4 regions of the Martelella mediterranea DSM 17316 genome follow, and region 4 is predicted to be linked to each of the others. Evidence: predicted binding sites of a transcription regulator. Region 4 holds the regulator's gene; each other region holds the start of a gene.
What was found. Region 4 encodes LexA, which represses DNA repair genes until DNA is damaged. Its sites were predicted from a motif close to TGTTCNNNNTGTGTTCNG; they were not measured.
Positions count from the first base shown of each region.

Region 1: Mame_RS04475 (helicase-related protein) is a predicted target of LexA. The motif match lies at 4,645-4,662, and genes of this name have one in related genera.
Region 2: Mame_RS19015 (energy-coupling factor ABC transporter ATP-binding protein) is a predicted target of LexA. The motif match lies at 2,988-3,005, and genes of this name have one in related genera.
Region 3: ruvC (crossover junction endodeoxyribonuclease RuvC) is a predicted target of LexA. The motif match lies at 1,620-1,637, and genes of this name have one in related genera.

Region 1 covers NZ_CP020330.1:969,984-975,800, forward strand. The annotation lists gene rpmF (50S ribosomal protein L32) at 161-346, shown strand; gene phaR (polyhydroxyalkanoate synthesis repressor PhaR) at 449-1,000, opposite strand; gene Mame_RS04450 (acetyl-CoA C-acetyltransferase) at 1,200-2,381, shown strand; gene Mame_RS04455 (hypothetical protein) at 2,525-2,710, opposite strand; gene Mame_RS04460 (DUF3309 family protein) at 2,743-2,898, opposite strand; gene Mame_RS04465 (DUF6622 family protein) at 3,137-3,649, opposite strand; gene Mame_RS04470 (LytTR family DNA-binding domain-containing protein) at 3,729-4,538, shown strand; gene Mame_RS04475 (helicase-related protein) at 4,900-5,817, shown strand, end outside.
Region 2 covers NZ_CP020330.1:4,076,966-4,082,782, reverse strand. The annotation lists gene Mame_RS19035 (exodeoxyribonuclease VII small subunit) at 1-74, opposite strand, end outside; gene Mame_RS19030 (acyl-CoA thioesterase) at 575-973, shown strand; gene Mame_RS19025 (biotin transporter BioY) at 1,008-1,580, opposite strand; gene Mame_RS19020 (energy-coupling factor transporter transmembrane component T family protein) at 1,577-2,197, opposite strand; gene Mame_RS19015 (energy-coupling factor ABC transporter ATP-binding protein) at 2,197-2,874, opposite strand; gene Mame_RS19010 (winged helix-turn-helix domain-containing protein) at 3,025-4,224, shown strand; gene Mame_RS19005 (response regulator transcription factor) at 4,217-4,936, opposite strand; gene Mame_RS19000 (DUF4189 domain-containing protein) at 5,231-5,611, shown strand; gene Mame_RS18995 (sensor histidine kinase) at 5,798-5,817, shown strand, end outside.
Region 3 covers NZ_CP020330.1:3,927,241-3,933,057, reverse strand. The annotation lists gene Mame_RS18295 (AbrB/MazE/SpoVT family DNA-binding domain-containing protein) at 1-124, opposite strand, end outside; gene ruvA (Holliday junction branch migration protein RuvA) at 178-798, opposite strand; gene ruvC (crossover junction endodeoxyribonuclease RuvC) at 1,062-1,577, opposite strand; gene Mame_RS18280 (oxidoreductase) at 1,692-2,567, opposite strand; gene Mame_RS18275 (LysR family transcriptional regulator) at 2,655-3,584, shown strand; gene Mame_RS18270 (LLM class flavin-dependent oxidoreductase) at 3,685-4,686, shown strand; gene Mame_RS18265 (hypothetical protein) at 4,693-5,490, opposite strand; gene Mame_RS18260 (YebC/PmpR family DNA-binding transcriptional regulator) at 5,700-5,817, opposite strand, start outside.
Region 4 covers NZ_CP020330.1:3,403,948-3,409,764, reverse strand. The annotation lists gene gltA (citrate synthase) at 1-335, opposite strand, end outside; gene Mame_RS15875 (ComEC/Rec2 family competence protein) at 577-3,177, shown strand; gene lexA (transcriptional repressor LexA) at 3,131-3,838, opposite strand; gene Mame_RS15865 (nucleotide sugar dehydrogenase) at 4,124-5,290, shown strand; gene Mame_RS15860 (Gfo/Idh/MocA family protein) at 5,509-5,817, shown strand, end outside.

The DNA.
Region 1 (5,817 bases), 2.2 Mb from region 4:
CTCCGCCCGGCTTCCCAATGAGTCAAAAAAATGCCAAGGGGACTGGTCAAACTCCGGATTGCCCTGTATAAGCGCGCCAAATTTCAAGAATTCCAAGGGCGATCTTGCGGTGGTTTCACCCGCCGATGATTGCGCCTTGCGCCCCAAGTGGAGTAGTCCAATGGCTGTACCGAAAAGAAAAACGACCCCGTCCAAGCGCGGTATGCGCCGTGCTGCCGACGCTCTCAAGGCTCCGACCTATGTCGAAGACAAGAATTCCGGCGAACTGCGCCGTCCGCACCATATCGATCTGAAGACCGGCATGTATCGCGGCCGCCAGGTTCTGACGCCGAAGGAAAGCGCCTGATCCATCAGGCAGCGTTTCCGCTGAAATTGAAAAAGCCGTCCCAAAGGGACGGCTTTTTTGTTGCGGCGCATTTCATGGCCGGGCGTTTCCGCCCGGCGTCGCTCACATATTGTCGATACGGTCCTGCAGCACCCGCAACTGACGCCTGAGATCGTCGAGATCGCCGGCGGCCGCAGTGTGCATGCCGTCAAGGTCGTCCTCTTCTGCCGCGGCGCGGTAGCTGGTGGCGCCGAGGCCGGCCTGACGCGCGGCCTCTTCCTTGCGGTAGTACTCCCGCTTCAGCGGATTGGCGTAGAGTGCCTTGTCCATCTGTTCGCGCATATGGGTCTGCTGCTCGGAAAACGCCTTCATGGCGTTGTCGAGAAAGCCCGGCAGCATGGCCTGCATCTGGTCGCCGTAATAGCCGATGATCTCGCGCAGGAATGAAACCGGCAGGATCGCCTGATCGGACTTCGCCTCCTGTTCGAAGATGATCTGGGTCAGCACGGTATGGGTGATGTCGTCGCCGGCCCTGGCGTCCTTCACGGTGAAATCCTCTCCTCTTTTCACCATGTCGGCCAGGTCTTCCAGCGTGACGTAGCTGCTGGTGCCGGTATTGTAGAGCCGGCGGTTCGCATATTTCTTGATGATTGTTGGTCCGTCGCTTACGGGCATTGTGCCTCCTCCCGCGATCTGTTTCCTCTTCCCGCCTTGATGTAACCTCAAAACCGGGCCCGGTACAATGATTTTGTCGCAATGCAGCGACGCCGGCGGCGGGGCCTTTCCCGCGCGGCAAAGCGGCGGCGGCGGCCCGTTTGACTTCGCAAACCGGCTTCTGCACATTGCCGCTATCGTGAAACGGGGAGAGAGAAACATGTCCGGTTCGGCCATTGTTATTGCAGGCGCGGCGCGCACGCCGATCGGCGTTCTGGGCGGCGCGCTTTCCAGCGTGCCCGCCCATGAGCTGGGGGCCGTGGCGATCGCCGAAGCGCTTACCCGGTCGGGCGTTTCGCCGGCGGACGTCGACGAGGCGATCCTCGGCCAGGTGCTGACGGCAGGCGCCGGCCAGAACCCCGCCCGACAGGCGGCGATGGCCGCCGGCATGCCGGCCGAGAAAACCGCCTTCGTCATCAACCAGCTCTGCGGGTCGGGGCTCAGGGCGGTCGCGCTCGGCATGCAGCAGATCCTTGCCGGCGATGCCGAAATCGTGGTGGCGGGCGGACAGGAATCGATGTCGCTGTCGCCGCATTGCGCCCATCTTCGCAGCGCAACGCGGATGGGCGACGCCGCCATGGTCGACACCATGCTGAAGGACGGGCTGGTCGACGCCTTCTATGGCTATCACATGGGCGTGACGGCGGAAAACATCGCCGAGCGCTGGGGCCTGACCAGGGCGGTGCAGGACGATTATGCCGCCCGCTCGCAAAACCGCGCCGAGGCCGCCCGCGCCGCCGGCCACTTCGCCGAAGAGATCGTGCCGGTCACGGTTGCCGCCCGCAAATCCGAGGTGGTGGTCGATCAGGATGAAGGCATCCGCGAGGGCATGACCCCGCACGCGCTCGAACGCCTGCGCCCGGCCTTCATGGATGGCGGTAGCGTGACCGCCGGCAATGCCTCCGGCATCAATGACGGCGCGGCGGCGCTGGTGCTGATGGACGCGGCAAACGCTGAACGGCGCGGCATCGAGCCACTGGCGCGGATCGTGTCCTGGGCGACCGCCGGCGTCGATCCGCAGGTCATGGGCACGGGCCCGATCCCGGCATCGCAAAAGGCGCTGGCCAGGGCCGGCTGGCAGGTCGGCGATCTCGATCTGATCGAGGCCAACGAGGCGTTCGCGGCGCAGGCCTGCGCGGTGGTGCGCGAACTGGCGCTCGATCCGGAAAAGGTCAATGTCAATGGCGGGGCGATCGCGCTCGGCCATCCGATCGGCGCGTCCGGCGCGCGGGTGTTGACGACCCTGCTTTACGAAATGCGCCGGCGCGATGCGAAAAAGGGCCTCGCCACGCTCTGCATCGGCGGCGGCATGGGCGTTGCGATGTGCGTGGAACGCGCCTGAGCGGAAAAGAAAAGGCGTCGCAAAAAGCGACGCCTGGATCGACGAGCGGGGGGATGCTTCGAGCCGATCTTGACGCGACAGCCCGAGGCGCGCGCCGCTTTAGATGGCCCCGGCATGAATGACGCTGCCGGGGCGACCCTGGATTACCTTGCGGTTGCAGCGCCGACGCCAGCGCCGATAAGGCCGCCGGCAACAGCACCGGTCGTATTGCCCGTCACGGCGGCGCCGGTCGCCACGCCCAGGCCACCACCGATTGTGGCGTTGCGCTGCTGCGTGCTGCATGCTGCAAGCGGAAGAAGGATTGCGATGGCGAGAACGGTCTTTTTCATGCGGTCATGTCTCCAATTATCTTTGGTCTTTGTCAGATATAGCCTGCCAGAAGCAGGATTATGACGATCAGCAGCACGAGGCCGAGACCGCCGGACGGCCCGTAGCCCCAGTTGGTCGAATAACCCCAACGCGGCAGCGCGCCGATCAACAGCAATATCAGAATAATGAGAAGAATGGTGCCCAGCATGTGATTGCCCTCTCCGTTCAGATGTTCGCAGCCTAAACGCGGCCGGGCAAAATTTTGTTCCCGGCCCATCTTCCGAAGGCGGCGCGGAAAAGGTTAACGGCGGCGCGCGTCCCCCGCGCCAACCGCTTGAAATATATGGTTAACAAATCCTTCCCGCACCATATCTAGCGGTGAACAAAACCGGAAGATCGACCGGTAAGCGATTCGTCGCTGATTCGTTCCGGCTTTGACCTGAAAGTTAACGGGGAGCGCTTTCACCGGCGCCGGCGAGCCTTTTTACCTTGAGCAGATAGGCTACGGCGCGAGCGGTGGAAAAGCCTGTCGCAATGCCGATCACGGCGTTGACCGCGAGCATGAACGGCACGTTGTTGGCAAGCGCGGGGTTCACGGCGAGGCCGGCATTCTGCGCATAAAGCGCGGCAAACAGCGCCAGGACCATCGCCAGCGTGTGCCATTCGCCCTCGACATGGGCGCTATCCCCGCCGGCATAGGAAAGCCGATCCTGCGGCCGCAGCATGACCGTCAGCAACGCGCCGACAACCAGGCCGCCGACGAGCCCGACAAACACCGCATGGGTGTAGTCAAGCGTAGCCAGCCGGTGACCGGCGAGAAACAGAAACAGAAGCGGCAGGATCACGAAGGCGCGTAGATGAACATCGCGCGGATAAAGCCGCTTCACGCCGCGATAGACGAGCAGCGCCAGGATGAGCCAGACATAGAGGGGCGTGCCGGTGATGATGTCGATAAACATGTCCGCTGTTCCTTTCATCTTGGAGAAACGATAACCTCGGCCGCTGCCATAACATTCCGAGCCATCGGGAAAACAGGGAATGAACGAACTGCGCGAAAACTTCGCGAATGACAGCGGCCTGCAATTCACGCTTCGCCAGATGCAGCGCGATCTTGCCAATTGGCGGGTGCATGGCCTGCTTCTTATCCTCGTCGCCGTGCTCGCCTGGTCCGGCCCCTTCGATACGCAATCGGCGTTTTCGCTCGCCGGGCGCTTCGCCTTCTGGGCGGCAACCACGTTTCTGACCTATTGGGCGGCGCATTTCTTTGCAAAGTGGACGCGGTTTCACTTGAGAGCCCGCCGGACACCGCGCCATTTCGCGCTTGTGGCCGTTATTCTTGTCGCGGGCCTTGCCGCCACCATCGCCGTGCTGCCGGTCACGATCGCGGTCGAAGGCATTGCGGCGCTCGCGCCCTCTGCGATTGCCGCGACCGCGACCCATGCCTTCATCATCGCCACCGCCGCGGTTGCGGCAATGGAGCTTCTTGCGCGCGACAAGCCGGCGCAAGCGGAGACGCCGCAAAGGCCCGAACCGCCGCGGCTGCTAACGCGCCTGCCGGTTGAAAAGCGCGGACCGCTGGTCTCGCTCAGCGTCAGCGATCATTATGTCGAGGTCACCACCGTCTCGGGCCGCCACATGCTGCTGATCCGGCTGAAGGACGCGATCGAGGAGACCGCGCCGGTAGCGGGCCTGCAAATCCACCGCTCCCACTGGGTTGCGCTCGACGCCGTCTCCGCCGTCCAACGCGAGAACGGCAAGGTGTTTGTCGAGACCACCGCCGGCGACCGCCTGCCCGTCAGCCGTTCCTGTGTCGACGACCTGCGCCAGGCGGGCCTGCTGGCACGTTGAGGCAAATGGTTAACGCGATGGCCGAATCCGGCCTTTCGCTATGATCCCGCAAGAAATCCGAATCCAGATGTGGATCGCGCACGAAGCGTTTCCGCAACATCTAGCCGTGAACAAACCGGGAAAACAGCAGAGTCAGCGATTCGTCTGTGATTCGTTCGCATCTGTTCCAAAACTTAACGAAAGGGCGTTTTCGCGGCTGAAATCGCGCGGCCCTCTTGCTTGTCGGCGATGGGCGGGCCATCTATAGGCGAGCGACCGCTGCGGGCCGATGGAGCCGGCCCGCGCGGATATGAAAGACCGTCGGGGGCGAGGATTTGGCCCTGACCACATCATTCGGGACCGGACATTGAATTCTGAAGCAATGATCTTGAGCGGGCGCGGCGTGACCGCGATGCTCGGTCCGACCAATACCGGCAAGACCCATTTCGCGATCGAGCGCATGGTGGCGCATTCCTCGGGCGTCATCGGCCTACCGCTGCGCCTTCTGGCGCGCGAGGTCTATACCCGTATCGTCGAGCGCGTCGGCGTCAACAATGTCGCGCTGATCACCGGCGAGGAGAAGATCGCCCCGCCCAAGGCGCGTTTCAGCGTCTGCACCGTGGAAGCCATGCCGCGCGAGGCCGATGTCGCCTTCGTCGCCATCGACGAGGTGCAGCTCGCCAGCGACATGGAGCGCGGCCACATCTTCACCGATCGTATCCTGCATCTGCGCGGACGCGAGGAGACGCTGCTTCTCGGCTCGGCGACGATGCGGCCGATCCTGCAGAAACTGCTTCCCGGCATTTCCGTGGTAGAGCGGCCCCGGCTGTCGCAGCTTTTCTATGCCGGCCAGAAACGGATCACTCGCCTGCCGCGGCGTTCCGCCGTCGTCGCCTTTTCCACGGAGGAGGTCTATGCGATCGCCGAGCTGATCCGCCGCCAGCGCGGCGGCGCGGCGGTGGTGCTGGGCGCGCTTTCGCCCCGCACCCGCAATGCCCAGGTGGAGCTCTACCAGAACGGCGACGTCGAATATCTGGTGGCGACCGACGCGATCGGGATGGGCCTCAACCTCGATGTCGACCACGTTGCCTTTGCCCAGGACCGCAAGTTCGACGGCCATCAGTACCGCAATCTCAATCCCGGCGAACTCGGCCAGATTGCAGGCCGCGCCGGCCGCCACATGCGCGACGGCACGTTCGGCGTCACCAGCCGGGTCGCACCGTTCGACGATGAGCTGGTGGAACGGCTGCAATCGCACCAGTTCGATCCCGTCCGCGTGCTGCAATGGCGCTCCAAGGCG
Region 2 (5,817 bases), 670 kb from region 4:
ATCGATTCGAGTTCCTCGACGGCGCGCTCGAAGCTGAGGCCGGTCACATCGGTCGGTTTCGTTGCTTCCGTCATGGTCTGGCCTCTCCGATCATCGCGTTTCGTTCCGGCAAGGTAATGCGCCCCGGCGCGATTGCAAGTCAAGCGGGGCGCTTGCTAACCATTATACCAAGGACCGATGATTAGGACCCATATGATGCGCGCTGGAATGGCCATCCGAGTAGGAAAACACCGCAGAGCGATGCTTGAGCATCGCGCGAGGATTTTGACGCTCTCGGGGGCCATTCCAGCCGCACCCTGAAAGGGCCGGGCGCTTTTGAAAGCCCGCGTCGTTGAAAGTCCTCGCCGTAGCTATGGCTACGACTGCGGTTTTCGCCTAGCCGGCTTTCAAAATCGCTCCGGTCATATGGGTTCTAATCATCGGTCCTTGGTATTAGATAACCATATCATGGCGTTTGACTTGGAAAGGTTCTATAGAGTGCTGAGCTTTTTCGCATTGCAGCGCATTTGCGTGCTTGCGAGAAGCCGGTGAAAACGTGCGTAACGGCGCCTCTTGCGCCGGGAAGGTGTGGCCGATGGATGAGCTTCATCCTGAAAGAACGGAACTTCGCGTTCCCTATCGCGATATCGACATGCACGGGCGCATGCACACCGCCGCCTATATCGAGCATGCCGAGGAAGCTCTTGCGCGGTTCTGGCAGTATCGTCCGGAAGTGGAGAACGAGCCCGCCTATGTGGTCCGCAAGGTCGGCTGCACGTTTTACCGCGGGCTGAAGAACGGCGAGACCGCGGATCTGGTTGTGCGCGCGGCCAAGATCGGCGGCAAGTCGATCGGCTTCAATGTCGCGGTGCAGTCCGGCAATCACATCGCCGCCGAGGTCGAACTGCTGTGGACGGCGGTCAATCGGGTGAACGGCGAACCGGCCCCGCTGCCGGAAGCGACGCGGGACTGGCTGTTTTCGTTTCTCGATTAGCGCGAGACCGGCTGACACCTCCGCGCTTGAGAAATCAGGCCTCGTTCGAGAGGCTCTTCGGCAGCAGCGGATAACCGACCATCACCGCGCGCGCTGCCAGCGCCGCCAGTACCGCCTTGATGATATCGCCCGGAATGAAGCCCATGGAGCCTGCGACTGCGGGGGAAATGCCCATGCCGATGCCATAGGCAAGCCAGGCGATCCCGAAGAAATAGACGACCACGATGCCGCCGGCGAAGGCCGCGATGAAGAAGCCGAAGGTCTGGCGCAGCGCATGATCGGTTTCGGCCGCATATTCGGCAAGCGCGCCTGCGACATAGGCCGCCGGCAGCCAGCCGATGAGGAAGCCCGCCGTCGGAGCGGCGAAACTGCCGAGGCCGCCGCGCCCGCCGGCAAGCACGGGAAGGCCGATCGCGACCAGCACGAACACCACCAGCACCGCCGCCGCGCCGCGCCTGCGCCCGAGGATCAGACCGGCGAGCATCACGCCGAGCGTCTGCGCGGTGATCGGCACGGGAATGAAGGCGAGCGGTATGGCCGGCAGCAGGCCGAGCGCCACGATGATGGCCGCGAAAAGCGACACCAGAACCAGATCACGCGAGTTCATTTGACGTTCCTTCTGTCTTCTCCGCGAATGCCGCGGGCATCGATGGCGTCGGCGATACTGTCGGCATCGCGCAGGGTCAAGATGATCAGCGGGACAATCGCGCCCCGCGGGCGAAACCGTATCCCCCGGGCCCGGTGGGCATCGCGGATCGCGCCATAGCGGGAGAGAATATCCGGCACGAAGCGGATGACAAGCCCGACCGCCAGCCCGATATCGGCCGCGCGCACCAGCCCGGTCTTCTCGAGCGGCCGGGCGGCGCGCGTGATCGTGTCGATAAAGTCCGGCACGGAGGTCGCTGCCGTGATGGCGGCGGCCGCCAGCATCAGCGCCGAAAGCCTGAGCACGGAGACCAGCGCCTGCTCCCAGGGATTGAAGATCAGGCTGAAGCCGCCGACGAGCAGGACGGCGAGCGCCATCGGCACCAGCCGGGCCAGAGCCGGACGCAGTCTGATCGGCAAAGTGAAATAGGCAAATGCCGCGACGGCGGCGAAACCGGCCAGCCCCCAAAGGTTTGCCGTGAAGAACACGGCGAGCGAAAAGATGACCAGCCCGCCAAGCTTCACGCCCGGGGCCATGCGGTGGAGAATACTGTCTGCTTCGACATAGAGCGATTGCATCAGCGGTTCATCGCCTCGTATCGCACGATCACATCTTCCGGCGCGCCGTCTCCGGCAAGTCGCCCCTCGTGAAACAGCAGGACCCGCTCGAAACCACCCAGAATGGATAGATCGTGGGAGATGATGATGACATCCTCGTCAAGCGCCGCGATCGTATCGGCGACGCGGCGGCGGTTCTTGAGGTCGAGCTGGTTGGTCGGCTCGTCGAGGATCACCAGCGAGGGGCAGGTGGCGAGCACGGCGGCAAGGGCGGCAAGCTGAAGTTCCCCGCCGGAAAGCTCATGGGAGCGGCGTCTGGCGAGGTGGGCGATGCCGAGGCGAGCGAGCGCCTCCTGCGCACGTTCGGCGATCTCCGCCTTGGCAACGCCGCGCGCCTTCAGCCCCAGTTCGATATCGTCCTGAAGGATCGGCAGGATGATCTGGTTCTGCGGCGACTGGAACACGAAGCCCGCATCCGCCATCACCGCTTGCGTTTCGGAAACAGTATCGCGGCCGTTGACCGCGACAGCGCCGGTCGTGGGCTGGGTCAGGCCGTTGATCAACCGCGCGAAGGTGGTCTTGCCGGAGCCGTTGAGGCCGATCACGCCGACCCTGCGGCCGGTCAGCGTCAGCGTCAGCGGATGAAGCGCCACCCGGCCTTCATGCGTGACACCGGCCTCAATGAATTCGATCTGCAATCTCGCCCCCGGACATTTTTTCCTCTTATAGGCATGAAAGTCCGGTTCCGGAAGGGTCGTTCCCGCTGCTGCACAGGTTGCCGGGACGTCGCGTCAGGGCGGCGCAGATAGGATGTTCTTATTTTGTCCGAATCGGATTAGCCTCGCGCCATGACCATCACGATCTCCAACGCCGATGCCCGGCGCATCTTCCTCGCCCGACAGGGGCTCTCCATTCCGCCCGGCAGGGCGATGGACAAGGCCGGGCTTCTCGATCTGATCGAGACGATCGGCTTCGTGCAGGTGGACTCGATCCGCACGGTCGAGCGCGCCCATGACCTGATCCTGTTTTCGCGCAACCAGACCTTTCGCCGCGAGCATCTCACGGCGCTTCTGGAACGCGACCGGGCGTTGTTCGAGCACTGGACCCATGATGCCTCCATCATTCCGACGACGTTCTATCCCTATTGGAAACACCGTTTCCGGCGCGAGGAGGAGCGTCTGCAGGAGCGCTGGCGCAAATGGCACGGGGAGGACTTTGCCGCCGCGTTCGAGCACACCTATGAACAGGTGCGGGCGAACGGCCCGATCTTCGCCCGAGAGCTGAAGCAGGAGGATCACGTCTCCGGCGGCTGGTGGAACTGGCATCCAGCCAAGACCGCGCTGGAATATCACTGGCGCACCGGCCATTTCGCGATCTGCCACAGGCATAATTTCCAGAAGGCCTACGATCTGGCCGAGCGGGTGGTCCCGGACCAATACCGTTTGGACGAGGTCGATCACGCGGAATTCGTCGACTGGGCCTGCCGTGCCGCGCTTTCTCGCCTCGGCTTTGCGACCTCCGGCGAGATCGCCGCCTTTTTCGCGGTCATCACGCCGCAGGAGGCCAAGGCTTGGGTGGATGCCAATGCGGGCCAACTCGTCGAGGTGCAGGTGGAAACCGTCGACGGCGGCAGGCCGCGCGCGGCGGTGGCGCTTGCCGAGGAGATGCCGGTTCTGTTCGACGTGCCGGAACCGCCCTCGCGGGTGCGCGTCTTGAGCCCGTTCGATCCGCTGCTGCGCGACCGGGCGCGGGCGGAACGGCTGTTCGGCTTTTCCTATCGCATCGAGGTCTTCGTGCCGGAGCCGAAGCGGCAATACGGCTATTACGTCTTTCCGCTGATCGAGGGCGACCGCATGATCGGACGGATCGACATGAAGGCCGATCGCAAGCGTTCCTCGCTCGATGTCCGCAGGTTGTGGCTGGAGCCGGGCGTGCGCGCCTCCTCGGGCCGTCTGGAAAAGCTGGACGCCGAGCTTGCGCGCCTCGCCCGTTTCACCGGTGTCGATAAGGTCGACTACCTGCCGGGTTGGCGGGACGAGGCTATCTGATCTCGACCGTCGCGGTGAAGCTGGTGCCGACGAGGCGAATCGTCTTGATCGGCAGGTCCATGTCGATCGCGCCGGCCTTGTGCTTCAGCCTTTGAATGATAGCGTCGATGCCGCGCGCCTCCGGCCGGTCGTCATAGCCAAGCTCGGCGGACAGAACCGCGCGGCTGACCGGATTGCCGCCGCCATCGGCAAGCAGTTTCAGGAAATCGAGCTCCCGGCCGGTAAGCTCGATCCGGGTGCCATTGGGCGCGGTCAGCGTGTAGCCGACCGTATCGAGCTTCCAGGGGGCTAACGCAACGGAGGTCTTTTCGGAGAGGCGACGCGCCAGATTGTTGACCGCCAGAAGCAGTTCATCGCCATCAACCGGTTTCGTCAGATAGAGATCGGCGCCGGCGCTATAGCCGCTGATACGGTCCTCGCGGCCGGCACGGGCCGTCAGCATGACGATGCCCACGCCTTCGGTTTCCTTGGCAAGTTCCTCGGCAAGTTCGAAACCGCTGATATCGGGCAGGTTGACGTCGATGATGGCGACATCGAACTTCTGTTTTCGCAACGCCCGGTAAAATTCGAGCCCGGAACTCGCTTCCGTCACCGTGTTGCCCCGCATCGTCAGGTAGTCGGCGAAGCTCTGCCGCAAATCCCGCTCATCCTCCACGAGAAGAATGCGGATTCCGTGTGCGTCGTCTTCTGCCTGTTGTGTCTGGCCAGCCATTGTGTGATGGGGCTCCCCTTGAGCGAGATGTGATGAGGCATGCGTCGGGACATATTTAATGTACGGCTTTGCTGACATGTCAAAGCCTGCCGTCAGGATCAAGCGGCCCGCAGTTGGATTTGCTTCAGTTTCCAGATCGGTGCGTCATGTTTCGTTACATTGTATTACTTTATTTCCTGGATCGTGGGCAGCATTGGCGTTGTTTATATTTGATGCGGGTAAATATTTATTTTAGCATGAACAAAGTGCCGGGGACGCTGCCGGCGGTTTCAGCGGTTTCGGATCGGGGGTCACATGAAAAAGTTTCTGGAAATGGTCGTCGTCGCGGCAATATGGGCGCTGCCGGCTGCGGCATTCGCGGGCTCCAATGTTGCGGTTGCCTATAGCAGCTCCACCCAGGATGTCGGCTTTGCCGAAGCGGACTCCGAATCGGCGGCCAGCGACAAGGCGATGTCGGAATGCGGCAAGGGCGGCGCCGGCGACTGCGAGATTGCCTTTTCGGGAGCGGATATGTGCGTTTCGCTCGCGCGGGCGACGAGCAGGGCCGCGATGGGAATCGGCGCCGGTTCCAGCAGGCAGGCCTCCCAGGATGAGGCCATGGCAAAATGCGCCGAGGGTGGCGCGGAAGGCTGCAACATTCACGACACCTACTGCGCGCCGTCGAACCTCGAATAACAGCGGTGATCAGGTTTTCGTCCGGCGCTCGGGGCGATTTCGCCTTGACGCAACGCGCCTCATCATTGCTTGGCTATAATGGCCACAACGGCAGCGAGGCCGGGGCGCATGCCGCCTTCGCTGCGCCGCCGGCGTCTCGTTGAGGCGATGCTCCGGCGAAGCCGGATATGAGGGAGAAAATCGCGTTTGCGCAATCAATGCCGTCT
Region 3 (5,817 bases), 520 kb from region 4:
TGATTTCGCCGTCGCGGATGATGTAGCGTATACGGTCGCCCGGTTTCAGGTTCAGCATCTGGCGCACTTCAGCGGGGATCGTCGTCTGTCCCTTGGAAGTCAATGTGCCGTAAAACACGCTCATGCTCATTTTCCTTACCATCCAGAATTTGTAAGGAGTATCCTATCAGGAAAGGATCACTGCGACAATTCCTTCAGGCCGAGCCGGATCAGGGTTGCGCTCGCGGCATCCTCGCCGGCCTGTTTCAGCGCGGCGGAGATGGCTCCTGCGGCCTGGTCGCGGGAATAGCCGAGATTGGTGAGCGCGGAGATCGCATCGGAGACGGCGGCGGGCGCGGCGCCTTCGCCGACCTCCCTGCGGAAGGAAATCGCCTCGCTGTCGCCGATCGAGAGCCCGGCCGGCACCTTGTTCTTGAGTTCCGTGACGATCCGGGTCGCGACCTTGGGCCCGACGCCCGGCGCGCGCGATACCGCGGTCTTGTCGCCAAGCGCGATCGCATTGGCGATCTCGCCCGCCGACAGCGTCGACAGGATCGCCAGCGCCACCCGTGCGCCGACGCCCTGAACGCTCTGCAGCAGGTTGAACCAGCCGCGCTCCTCCGCGCTCATGAAGCCGTAGAGCCGCAACTGGTCCTCGCGCACAAAGGTCTCGATGAACAGCACCACCGCCTCGCCGGGCGACCCGATGCGCGACAGCGTGCGCGCCGAACAATAGGCGACGTAGCAGACGCCATGCACATCGACCACGACATGGTCGTCGCCGATCTCGTCGATCACGCCCTTGAGCTTGCCGATCATGCAGATTTTTCCTTCCGACGTGACGCCTTCACGCGTATGCCTCTGTCATTGTGGTGTGACGCCCCGTCCACCGTTTGTCGTTTCATCGACCCCATCGCCACTTGCCGATCTCCCCCTTGAGGGGGAGATGCCCGGCAGGGCAGAGAGGGGTGCAGCGCACGCCCGATACTCTGTATTCGCGGACAATATTCACCCCCCTCTGTCGCTTTCGCGACATCTCCCCCTCAAGGGGGGAGATTGGTTGCCGTGGGGCCGTTTCTTCCTTACCCCGCCGCCATGGCCGCCTTCATCATCCTGTTGCCGCCGCGATTGTGGCTGTGGCAGATGGCGATGGCCAAGGCATCCGCCGCGTCGCTGCCCTTGAACTGCACGCGCGGCATCAGAACTTTCAGCATCATGTGGATCTGTTGCTTGTCGCCGTGGCCGACGCCGATCACCGCCTTTTTCACCGCGTTCGGCGCGTATTCGGCCACGGGAAGTCCGGCGAGCGAGGGCACCAGCAGGGCTATGCCGCGCGCCTGGCCAAGCTTCAGCGTCGCCACCGCGTCCTTGTTGACGAAGGTCTGCTCCACCGCCGCCTCGTCCGGGCGGAAGCCGTGCACCACTTCCGACAACCCGTCATGGAGCTGGCGAAGGCGCGAGGGCAGGTCCAGATCGCCATCGGAGGTGACGGTGCCGGAATCGATGAACTTGAGCGCGTTTCCCAGCGTCTCGATAATGCCCCAGCCGGTGCGCCTCAGCCCCGGATCGATGCCTATGATGCGAATCGTCTTTTCCATGAATTCACCCTATCGTTCTTGCCCCGAGGCTTCCAGATAAAAGTGAACAAAACAAAAACATGCGGAGCGCCGACCGAGCGTTCCGCATGTATCGCGTCAGGACGATGTAAGCGATCAGGCCGCGATCGCGTCGAGCCGTTTCAGGTGTTCCTCGCCGAGCGTCAGTTCGGCGGCGGCGATATTGTCGCGCAGATGCGCGCGTGAAGATGTGCCGGGAATGACGAGGATATTCGGGCTGCGCTGCAACAGCCACGCGAGCGAGACCTTCTGGATGGAGGCATCGAGCTCCCTTGCGACCTGGTCCAGAATGTCAGCCTGATAGGGCAGGAAGCCGCCGAGCGGGAAATAGGGCACATAGGCGATGCCCTGGTCGGCGAGGCTGTCGATCATCGCATCGTCGTCGCGGTGGATCAGATTGTAGTGGTTCTGCACGCAGACGATCGGGGCGATATCCTGGGCAATCTTCACCTGGGGCGCGGTCACGGTCGAAATGCCGATATGCCCTATAAGCCCTTCCTCCTGCATCCGCAGCATCGCCTTCATCGGCTCAACGAGTTCCCGATCCTCGCTGAACCCGGTGGCGCTGCCCATGCGCAGGTTGACGATCGCGATCCGGTCGAGCTTCAGCCGCTCGAGATTGTCCTCGACGGATTTGCGCAGGAAATCCGGCTCGTGGTTCATGTTCCAGCCGCCGGCGTCATCGCGCCAGCCGCCGATCTTGGTGACGAGCGTGAGATTGTCGGGGTAGGGGTGCAGCGTTTCGGCGATCAGCCGGTTGGTGACGTAGGGTCCGTAGAAATCGCTGGTGTCGATATGGTCGATGCCGAGCGCGAGCGCCTCGCGCAGCACCGCGCGGCATTCGTCCGGATCCTTGGGCTCGCCGAAGACATGGGGGCCGGCGAGCTGCATTGCGCCGAAGCCCATGCGGTTGACGGAAATGTCCGTTCCGGGAAAGGTGAAGCGGCCGGCGGCCGAGGCTGGAGAGGTCATTGGAGTGCTCCTTGTGCTTTCATGGAGCGGATATAGGCGACGGAGGATCGCTTGATAATCCGTACAATTGCGAATACGGTGATCGGTATGGCGAACAATAAACCGCTACCCTCCTTCGACGACCTGCTGACCTTCCTCGTGATCGCCCGCACGGGCGGATTTCGCGCCGCGGCCAGGCGGCTCGGCAATTCGCCCTCCACGGTCAGCGAGACGATCACCCGGCTGGAAGAGGAACTTGGCGTGCCGCTGATCATCCGCACCACCCGGAGCGTTCACCTGACCGAAGCCGGCCGGGCGCTGGCCGATCGGCTGGAGCCGGTGGTCGCGGAAACCCGCTCGGCCATCGCCGATGCCACCAGCAGCGAGGGCACGGTGCGGGGGCGGCTGAAGATCCAGGTTCCGGGCGCGGTGATGGAGGATATTCTTCCGCCGATCCTCGACGGTTTCGCCAAGGCCCATCCGGAGGTGCGGGTCGAAATCCTCGTCGACGACCGTTTCACCGACATGATCGCCACCGGTTGCGACGCCGGCATCCGCTATGGCGAGCACCTGGCGCAGGACATGATCGCGACGCCGATCGGCCCGGCCCGGCAGCGCTCCGCGCTTGCCGCAGCGCCGGAATACCTGGCCCGTCGAGGGAAACCGCTGCATCCGCGCGACGTGCTCTTTCACGACTGCATTCGAATGCGTTTCGCTTCCGGGGCGCTGACGGATTGGGAATTCGAAAAGGACGGCGAAACGCTGCGGCTCGATCCGACCGCCCGGCTGATCATCGCCACGCCCGGCTGGCGCGCCGCTGTCAAGCTGGCGATCGCCGGCCACGGGTTGATCTACAGTTTCCGCAACTGGCTGGAACCGCATTTCGAAACCGGCGAACTGGCGCCCGTCCTGGAGGACTGGTGCCCCGATTTCGAAGGACCTTTTCTCTATTATTCCAGCCGCCTGACCCCGCGCCCGCTGCGGGCCTTCATCGATTTCGTGGCTGCACAACGGCGACAGGCCGGCGAGACAGGGTAGCGAGCAGTTTCTTCGGCCATCACGACAGCCAGACTTTGCAAACCGGCTTGTCAATCCCTAATTATGTGTCAAAGACACACATTCCGGGACAGGATTTTCCATGACCAAATTCTCCATTCTCGACCTTTGTCCGGTTGTCGAAGGCGGCACCATTTCGCAGGCGCTGGATGCCACGCGGCAGATGGCGAGGAAGGCCGAGGAGGCGGGCTACACCCGTTTCTGGCTCGCCGAGCACCACGGCATGGCCGGCATTGCCAGTGCCGCCACCTCGCTGGTGATCTCGGAGGCCGCGCGGGCGACCAGCACCATCCGCGTCGGCTCCGGCGGCATCATGCTGCCCAATCACTCGCCTCTGGTAATCGCCGAACAGTTCGGCACGCTGGAAGCGCTCTATCCGGGGCGCATCGATCTCGGGCTCGGACGCGCGCCGGGAACCGACATGAACACGGCGCGGGCGCTGCGCCGCAATCTCGACGCCGGAGCACAGACCTTCCCGAACGACATCGTCGAGTTGCAGCAGCTGATGGACGATCCGGTCGAGGGGCAGCGCCTGCTTGCCAATCCGGGGGCAGGGGCCAAGGTTCCGATCTATATTCTCGGCTCCTCCACCTACAGCGCGCATCTGGCGGCCATGCTCGGCCTGCCCTATGCCTTCGCCTCGCATTTCGCGCCTGACATGCTGTTCGAAGCGCTTCACATCTACCGCACCAATTTCAAGCCTTCGGCGCAGCTCGAAAAGCCCTATGTGATCGTCGGCGTCATGGGCGCGATGGCTGATAGTGATGACGAGGCGGATTATCTGTTCACCTCTGCGCTGCAGAGCTTCGTGGCGCTGCGCCGCAATGCCCGCGGCAAGACGCCCCGGCCTGTCGAAAGCATGGACGGCATCTGGACCGAGATGGAGAAGATGTCGATCGAGCACACTTTCCAGTTCGCCGTCGTCGGCGGTCCGGAAAAGGCGAGGGCCAAGATGGAGCGCTTCGTTGCCGACACCAAGGCCGACGAGGTGATCATCTCCGTGCCCGTGCATTCGGTGGAAGCGCGGCTGAAGGCCGTCGGCATGTTCGGCGCTCTGCGCGATGAGCTTAAAGAGGCGGCGTAATTCCGCCTATTTCGGGAACACGAAGCTGACCACGGCCCGGAGCCCCCAGCCTTCCGGGCCGTTATCGGGCGCGGTCGCCCAGTAACGCGCGCCAAGCGTCAGGCTGATCGGCTGTTTGCCGGCCATCACCAGTTTGCCGATGGTGAAGTCGATCGGCACGATCCAGTCCTCGCCCACCCAGTCATATTCCGCCTCGCTGGTGAGCGAGAAGGTCCAGGCCGATCTTGTGTTGTAGGAGATGAAGGGCTGGGTCATCGTGGTCGAGATGCGGCTCCGGTCCTCCGCGCCGGCAAAGGACCAGACGTGGTTGGCGAGAAGTCCGCTCGTCCATGGCCCGTGTTCGAAGGCGACGACCCCGGTCGGCCCCGCGCCCCATTTTTCGGTTCCGAGCAGGTCGTCGGTTGCCGTGGGCAACAGCAAAACCGGCCCCGCACCCCAGATCAGCCCGTCGACGCCGCTGTCGACCGGCGAGATAAACAGCGACAGCAACGTGTCGCCCAGGCCGAACTGGTCGCCGGAAGGACCGGCGATATCGCTTTGCTGCTCGAAGGGCACGATGGTGCGGCTGATCAGGTTCCAGTCCGCGTTCAGACTGAAGGGGATGATCGGCTGAACATTGAGCTGCAACTGGTCGCCCTTTTCAGGGCCATAGCCGCGATCATAGTTGAACTGGAACGGCAACACCGTCAGCGGCGCGACCGGATTGGAAAGCTGCTTGGCCAGGTCGGCCTGGGCATCGTCCGCCAGCGCACGGCCAGCCATCAACGCAAAGGCCATTGCGCATACTGCCGCGATGAAACGCATCTTCCCCTCCACCACAACCCCAACGTAAAAGTCAGTTCAATCCTATTCTCTCAAGGTTGCAAGCATCGCCAACCCATGGCGCTACCGACTTTGCACGTTTTCCGCGCATGAGTGCAGATTCGCAACGCTGTCCGCAGCCCGTGCCACCGGCAACAAAAAAGCCGCCGATCAAAGTGACCGGCGGCTTCAAATGTCGAGACTGCGAAAGGTCAGGCCGAAAGCTTGGCCATGACCTCGTCATCGACCTCGAAGTTCGAGTAGACGTTCTGGACGTCGTCGTCGTCTTCAAGATTATCGATGAGCTTCATCAGCGAGGTGGCGCGTTCC
Region 4 (5,817 bases):
ATCGTGTGATGGGTCACGCGGAAATCGAAATCCTTCTTCTGCGTGGCCGTCGGCAGTTCGCCGAACAGCAGCAGATAGCAAACCTCCAGGAAGTCGGCGTTTTCGGCGAGCTGGTCGATCGGATAGCCGCGGTGCAGCAGAATGCCGTTGTCGCCGTCGATATAGGTGATCTTGGATTTGCACGAGGCCGTCGAGGTGAAACCCGGGTCGTAGGTGAACATGCCCGACTGCTTGTAGAGCGACGCGATGTCGATGACCTTGGGGCCGAACGTGCCTTCTTCCACCGACAGTTCGAATTCCTGACCGTCGAGTTTTAGTTTTCCAGTTTCCGTCATCCTATCCTCCAAATTTCCGGCGCGAATACGCTGTCGAAGCCAATCGGGATTTTCATTAGCTATAGGATTGGCAGGGTGTTGCCAAGCCGACGAAGCCGCGCGGCGGGTGATGAGTAATATCTGCGTTTAGCAAGTTTTACGGGGTTTAGAAAAGGAAAATTTTGCTTCTGCCGCCAGCGCTTGCATTGCAATCGATTAGCATTGGCCACAACATGTAAAAGTTGTGGGGCGGTGATTGCGGATGCGCGGGAGCGGGGCAGGCACGAGCGAGATAGACGGTGCGGAGAGCCGACGCGCGGTGCCCGCCCGGTTTCGGGCGGCCTTCAGAAAGCGCCAACCGAAAGGCGAGCGCGAGGCCGATTTTTATCAGCGTGACGCGGGCCGGGCCGGGCGGTTCGATATAGCCGCACTGTGGCGCGAGGAGCAGGCATTCGGTCGTCCGTTCCTCATGGTGCCGGTGGCGCTGGCAGCGGGAATAGGCTGGTGGTTTTCGCTCGCCGAGAGCCCGTCTTCGCTGGGCCTTGGAATCTATGGCGGTCTGGCGGTGTTCGCGGCCGTCTTGCTGCGCAACGGCAGAGGCTTGCTGCCCGTTGCCAGCGCCTGCATCGCGCTGTTCCTCTGCGGCGCGCTGCTTGCGGAGCTGGAGACGGCGCGGCGCGCAACTGTGATGCTCGATTCGGCCGTGACCACCCATATCACCGGCGTCGTTGAGAGCCGCGAGCCGACGGAAACCGGCTGGCGCTACTTGGTGCAGGTGACGGCGACGGACGACCCCGTGATCCATCGCCCGCCCGAACGCGTCACGCTTGTCGCCCGCGGCAATTTGCCGCCTGTTGGCATCGGGCACGCCATTCAGGGGCTTGGCCGGTTGCTGCCGCCTTCCGCGCCGGTCATGCCCGGCCTGGTTGATTTCGGGTTCCTGTCCTATTTCGACGGCATTGGCGCGGTGGGTTTCTTCTATGGGCCGCCGGCGGATATCGGCGTCGCGCCCGCGCCGGGCCTCAATGCGCGGGCGGGTTTTGCGATCGAGCGGATACGCGACGGCATTGCCGGGCGCACTCGTGCGGTGCTTGCGGGCGACACCGGCGCCTTTGCCAATGCGATCATCACCGGCGAGCGCCGGGCGCTGAGCGACGACATGCTCGATGCGCTGCGCAACGCCGGCCTTGCCCACATCATTGCCATTTCCGGCCTGCATATGGCGCTGGCCGCCGGCATTTTCTTCTCCAGCCTCAGGCTGTTGCTGGCGCTGTCGCCGCGCGCCGCCGAGGCGGTTTCGACGAAGAAGATCGCAGCGGCGGCGGCGATCGCGGCGGCGCTGTTCTATCTGCTGATCTCGGGCATGCAGGTGTCCGCCGAACGGGCCTTCATCATGCTGGCCGTCATGCTGGCGGCGGCGATCTTCGACCGGCCGGCGATCAGCCTGCGCAATGTGGCGCTTGCCGCGCTCGTGATCCTGATCGTGACGCCCGCCGAAGTGGTGGGGCCGGGCATGCAGATGTCCTTTGCCGCCACGCTCGCGCTGATCGCGGGCTATGGCGCATGGCAGCGCCGGCCCGCTGAAGGCTTTCGCCAAAGCCGGGGACCGCTCCGCTGGCTCTGGATCGCGGCCTCCGGCATCGTCCTCACCGCGCTGATCGGCGGATTGTCGACGACGCCCTTCGCTATCCATCACTTTTCGCGTATTGCCGGCTACGGGCTCCTCGGCAATCTGCTCGCCATGCCGGTCGTCACCTTCATCGTCATGCCGGCGGGCTTGTTGTCGCTCATCGCCATGCCGCTCAACCTTCACGCGCCGTTTCTGTTCGTCATGGGCTGGGGGCTTGATTGGGTGATGCGGGCGGCGACATGGGTCGACGGCCTCGGCGGCGCGTTTACCACTGGTCGCGCTCCGGAGGGATTTCTGCTGTTGTTCCTGGCCGGCTTCCTGCCGCTCGTGCTGTTGCGCACGCGGCTGCGGCTTCTCGGCGTGATCCCAATGGCGGTTTCCGTTGCACTGATTTCATGGCCGCGCGAGCCTTCGCCGTCGCAAATCCTGGTGGCGGATGATGGCAACCTCGTCGCATTCGTCACCGGCGATGTCGCGGCGCTCACAACGAAGCGGCCACCATCCTTCGTGTTCGAGCAATGGGAAACGGCGCTTGCGCTCGCAGAGACGCTGCCGCCTGTGGAAGAAAGCGCGCTGGTGCTGGATGAGGAGGATCGCTTCGCGCGGCTGGAAGCAGCGGATATGGCGAGCGCCGCGCGGGCGCTCCGCGATACGATCACCGAAGCAGGTCGAACGCCCGGCATCTTCCACTGCAAGAAGGATGCATGGTGCTACGGGCTCTTCATGGAACTCAGGCTCATGACGGTCGACCGGCCGGCCTTTGCCGGCCTTGCCTGCGACAATGCCGATATCGTCGTTAGCCGCTACCGCCCCGGTTTCCAGATCTGCCGCTCCGGCGCATACCTCGTCACGCCGGCGATGCGCCGCCAGCACGGCGCCTTCCAATTCACGCTGCCGCCGACTGCCAGTCGAACTAGGGACGATGGCGACATACGGCGCTCGGTTGCGGAGCCGGACAGGGGTGAGGCAATCGTTCAGCAAGCAAGCAATGCCAATCCGCTGAGAGTAGGCAAAGCGGACGCCGCAGCTCCGCCGTCCACGCCATCACAATCGCCCTGCGGCCCCATGACACTCTCAATCAGCACGTCGGTCAGAGCGCTCACGCGCCCGTGGAACAGGCACCGGCTCTATGACTGGCGCTCCGGCGAATACCTGCCGGTCATCGCGGTTCCTGAGACCCTGACCTTCAGTGGTAACGGCGGATCAGGCCGACCAGCTTGCCCTGCACCTTGACCTGGTTGGCGGCGAAAATGCGGGTCTCGTAAGCGGGGTTGGCCGCTTCCAGCGCGATCGACGCGCCCTTGCGGCGGAACCGCTTCAGCGTCGCCTCCTCGTCATTGACGAGCGCCACGACGATATCGCCGGGCGAGGCGGTGGAGATATTGCGGATGATCACGGTGTCGCCGTCGAAAATCCCGGCCTCGATCATCGAATCGCCTTGCACCTCCAGCGCGTAATGTTCGCCCGCGCCCAGCATTTCCGCCGGCACGATGATCTGATGGGTGTTTTCCTGGATCGCCGAAATCGGCACGCCGGCGGCAATCCGACCCATGACCGGAATACCGGTCGAGCCGCCGTCATTGGCGCTGGCCGGCGCCTTTGGCTCTTCCTGTTTCTTGCCGAGCGAGCCCTCGATCACGCTTGGCGAAAAGCCCCGGCGCGGCTGCTGGCCGATGACGCTGTCCGGCATGCGCAGGATTTCAAGCGCCCGCGCGCGGTTGGGGAGCCGGCGGATGAAGCCGCGTTCCTCCAGCGCGGTGATCAACCGGTGAATGCCGGATTTCGACGCGAGGTCCAGCGCTTCCTTCATTTCGTCGAAGGATGGCGGAATACCGGTCTCTTTCATCCGTTCGTGAATGAAATACAGCAATTCCTGTTGTTTGCGTGTCAGCATTTCCTGCCCCTGGCCCTTCGAAACAAATCCAGAACGAATATACATGTTCTCACTGTGTTCCGCAAGTCCGCCCCCAGGCCCGGCAATCAAGGGGTTTCGCACCGCCGATGCGGGTCGGGCGCCGAATCGACAAACCGGCAGGCCAGTCTCGTCTCAAAAGCCATTCCATGCCGAAAGCCGTCCAGTTGGCAGCCTGAGCGCGTGCCGGGCGGCTTGCCAATTCATGTGTCGTGGGCGATAAACCGGCGAGCGTGACCGGGCCACTGGATCGATCTGGAGTGAAACATGAAAATCGCGGTTGCCGGTATCGGCTATGTCGGGCTTTCGAACGCGGTCCTGCTGGCGCAGAACCACGAGGTGGTGGCGATCGATATCGATCCGGGGCGGGTGGATGGGCTGAATGCCGGCAGGAGTCCGATCGTTGACAGTGAGATCGAACGCTATCTGGCGGAAAAGCCGCTGCGGCTGAAGGCGACGACCGAAGCGGCGGCCGCCTATCGCGATGCCGATTTCGTGATCGTCGCCACGCCGACCAATTACGATCCCGAGACCAATCACTTCGACACCTCGTCGGTGACCAGGGTTATAAGTGATGTGCTGGCCTCGGGCAGCGCCGCGACGATCATCATCAAATCCACCGTGCCGGTGGGCTTTACCGACCGCACGCGGCTTGCCTTTCAAAGCGACCGCATCATCTTCTCCCCGGAATTCCTGCGCGAGGGGCGGGCGCTTTTCGACAACCTCAATCCTTCGCGCATCGTCATCGGCGAGCGTTCCGCCCGGGCGGAGACCTTTGTCGGCCTTCTGGTCGAGGGCGCGCTGAAGAAGGATGTTCCGGTGCTCTACACCGGGGAGTCGGAGGCCGAGGCGATCAAGCTGTTCGCCAACACCTATCTCGCCATGCGCGTCGCCTATTTCAACGAACTCGACAGCTATGCCGTCACCCACGGCATGGATTCGCGGCAGATCATCGAGGGCATCGGCCTCGATCCGCGCATCGGCGACCATTACAACAACCCATCCTTCGGCTATGGCGGCTACTGCCTTCCCAAGGACACAAGGCAGCTTCTGGCCAATTATTCGGAGGTGCCGCAGAACCTGATTCGCGCCATCGTCGACGCCAATACCACCCGCAAGGACTTCATCGCCGAACGCATCATCGCGCTGAAGCCGAAGTCGGTCGGCATCTACCGGCTGGTGATGAAGGCGGGTTCCGACAATTTCCGCCAATCCTCCGTTCAGGGCATCATGAAGCGGATCAAGGCCAAGGGCATACCGGTCACCGTCTACGAACCGGCGCTGAAGGACGCTTCCTTCTTCAATTCGCCTGTGAGCAGGGATCTGGACGCTTTCAAGAACAATGCCGACCTGATCGTTGCGAACAGAATGACCGATGAAATCCGCGATGTCGCCGAAAAGGTCTTCACCCGCGACCTTTTCGGCGCCGACTGATCGGCCGCAACCGCGTCACGAGAAACCCGAACCGGCGACCATCAATCTGCGGCTCTCCGGCGCCGACGTAACATCGCCGCCGGCGTTTTCCTGTCCGGTTTCGCTCGCAAGAGCATCCACATGTCTACCGCTTCCGCGCTATCAATTTTTGTCAGTCTGCCGTGTTGACGCGTTTATTACTAACTGGTAGGTAATGAGCAAGTTCAGGGAGGAATTCTATGGCTGATACCAATCGTATCGGGATCATCATGCACGGCGTCACCGGCCGCATGGGAATGAACCAGCATCTTATCCGCTCGGTGCTCGCGATCCGTGATCAGGGCGGTCTGCGTTTGAGTGACGGCTCGCTTGTGATGCCGGACCCGATCATCGTCGGCCGCAATGCCGCCAAGATCGAGGAACTGGCGAAGCGCCACGGCGTTGAGCGCGTCACCACCGATCTCGATGCGGCGCTTGCCGACCCTTACAATGTCATCTTCTTCGATGCCGCCTCCACCAAGCTGCGCCCGACGTTGCTGAAAAAGGCG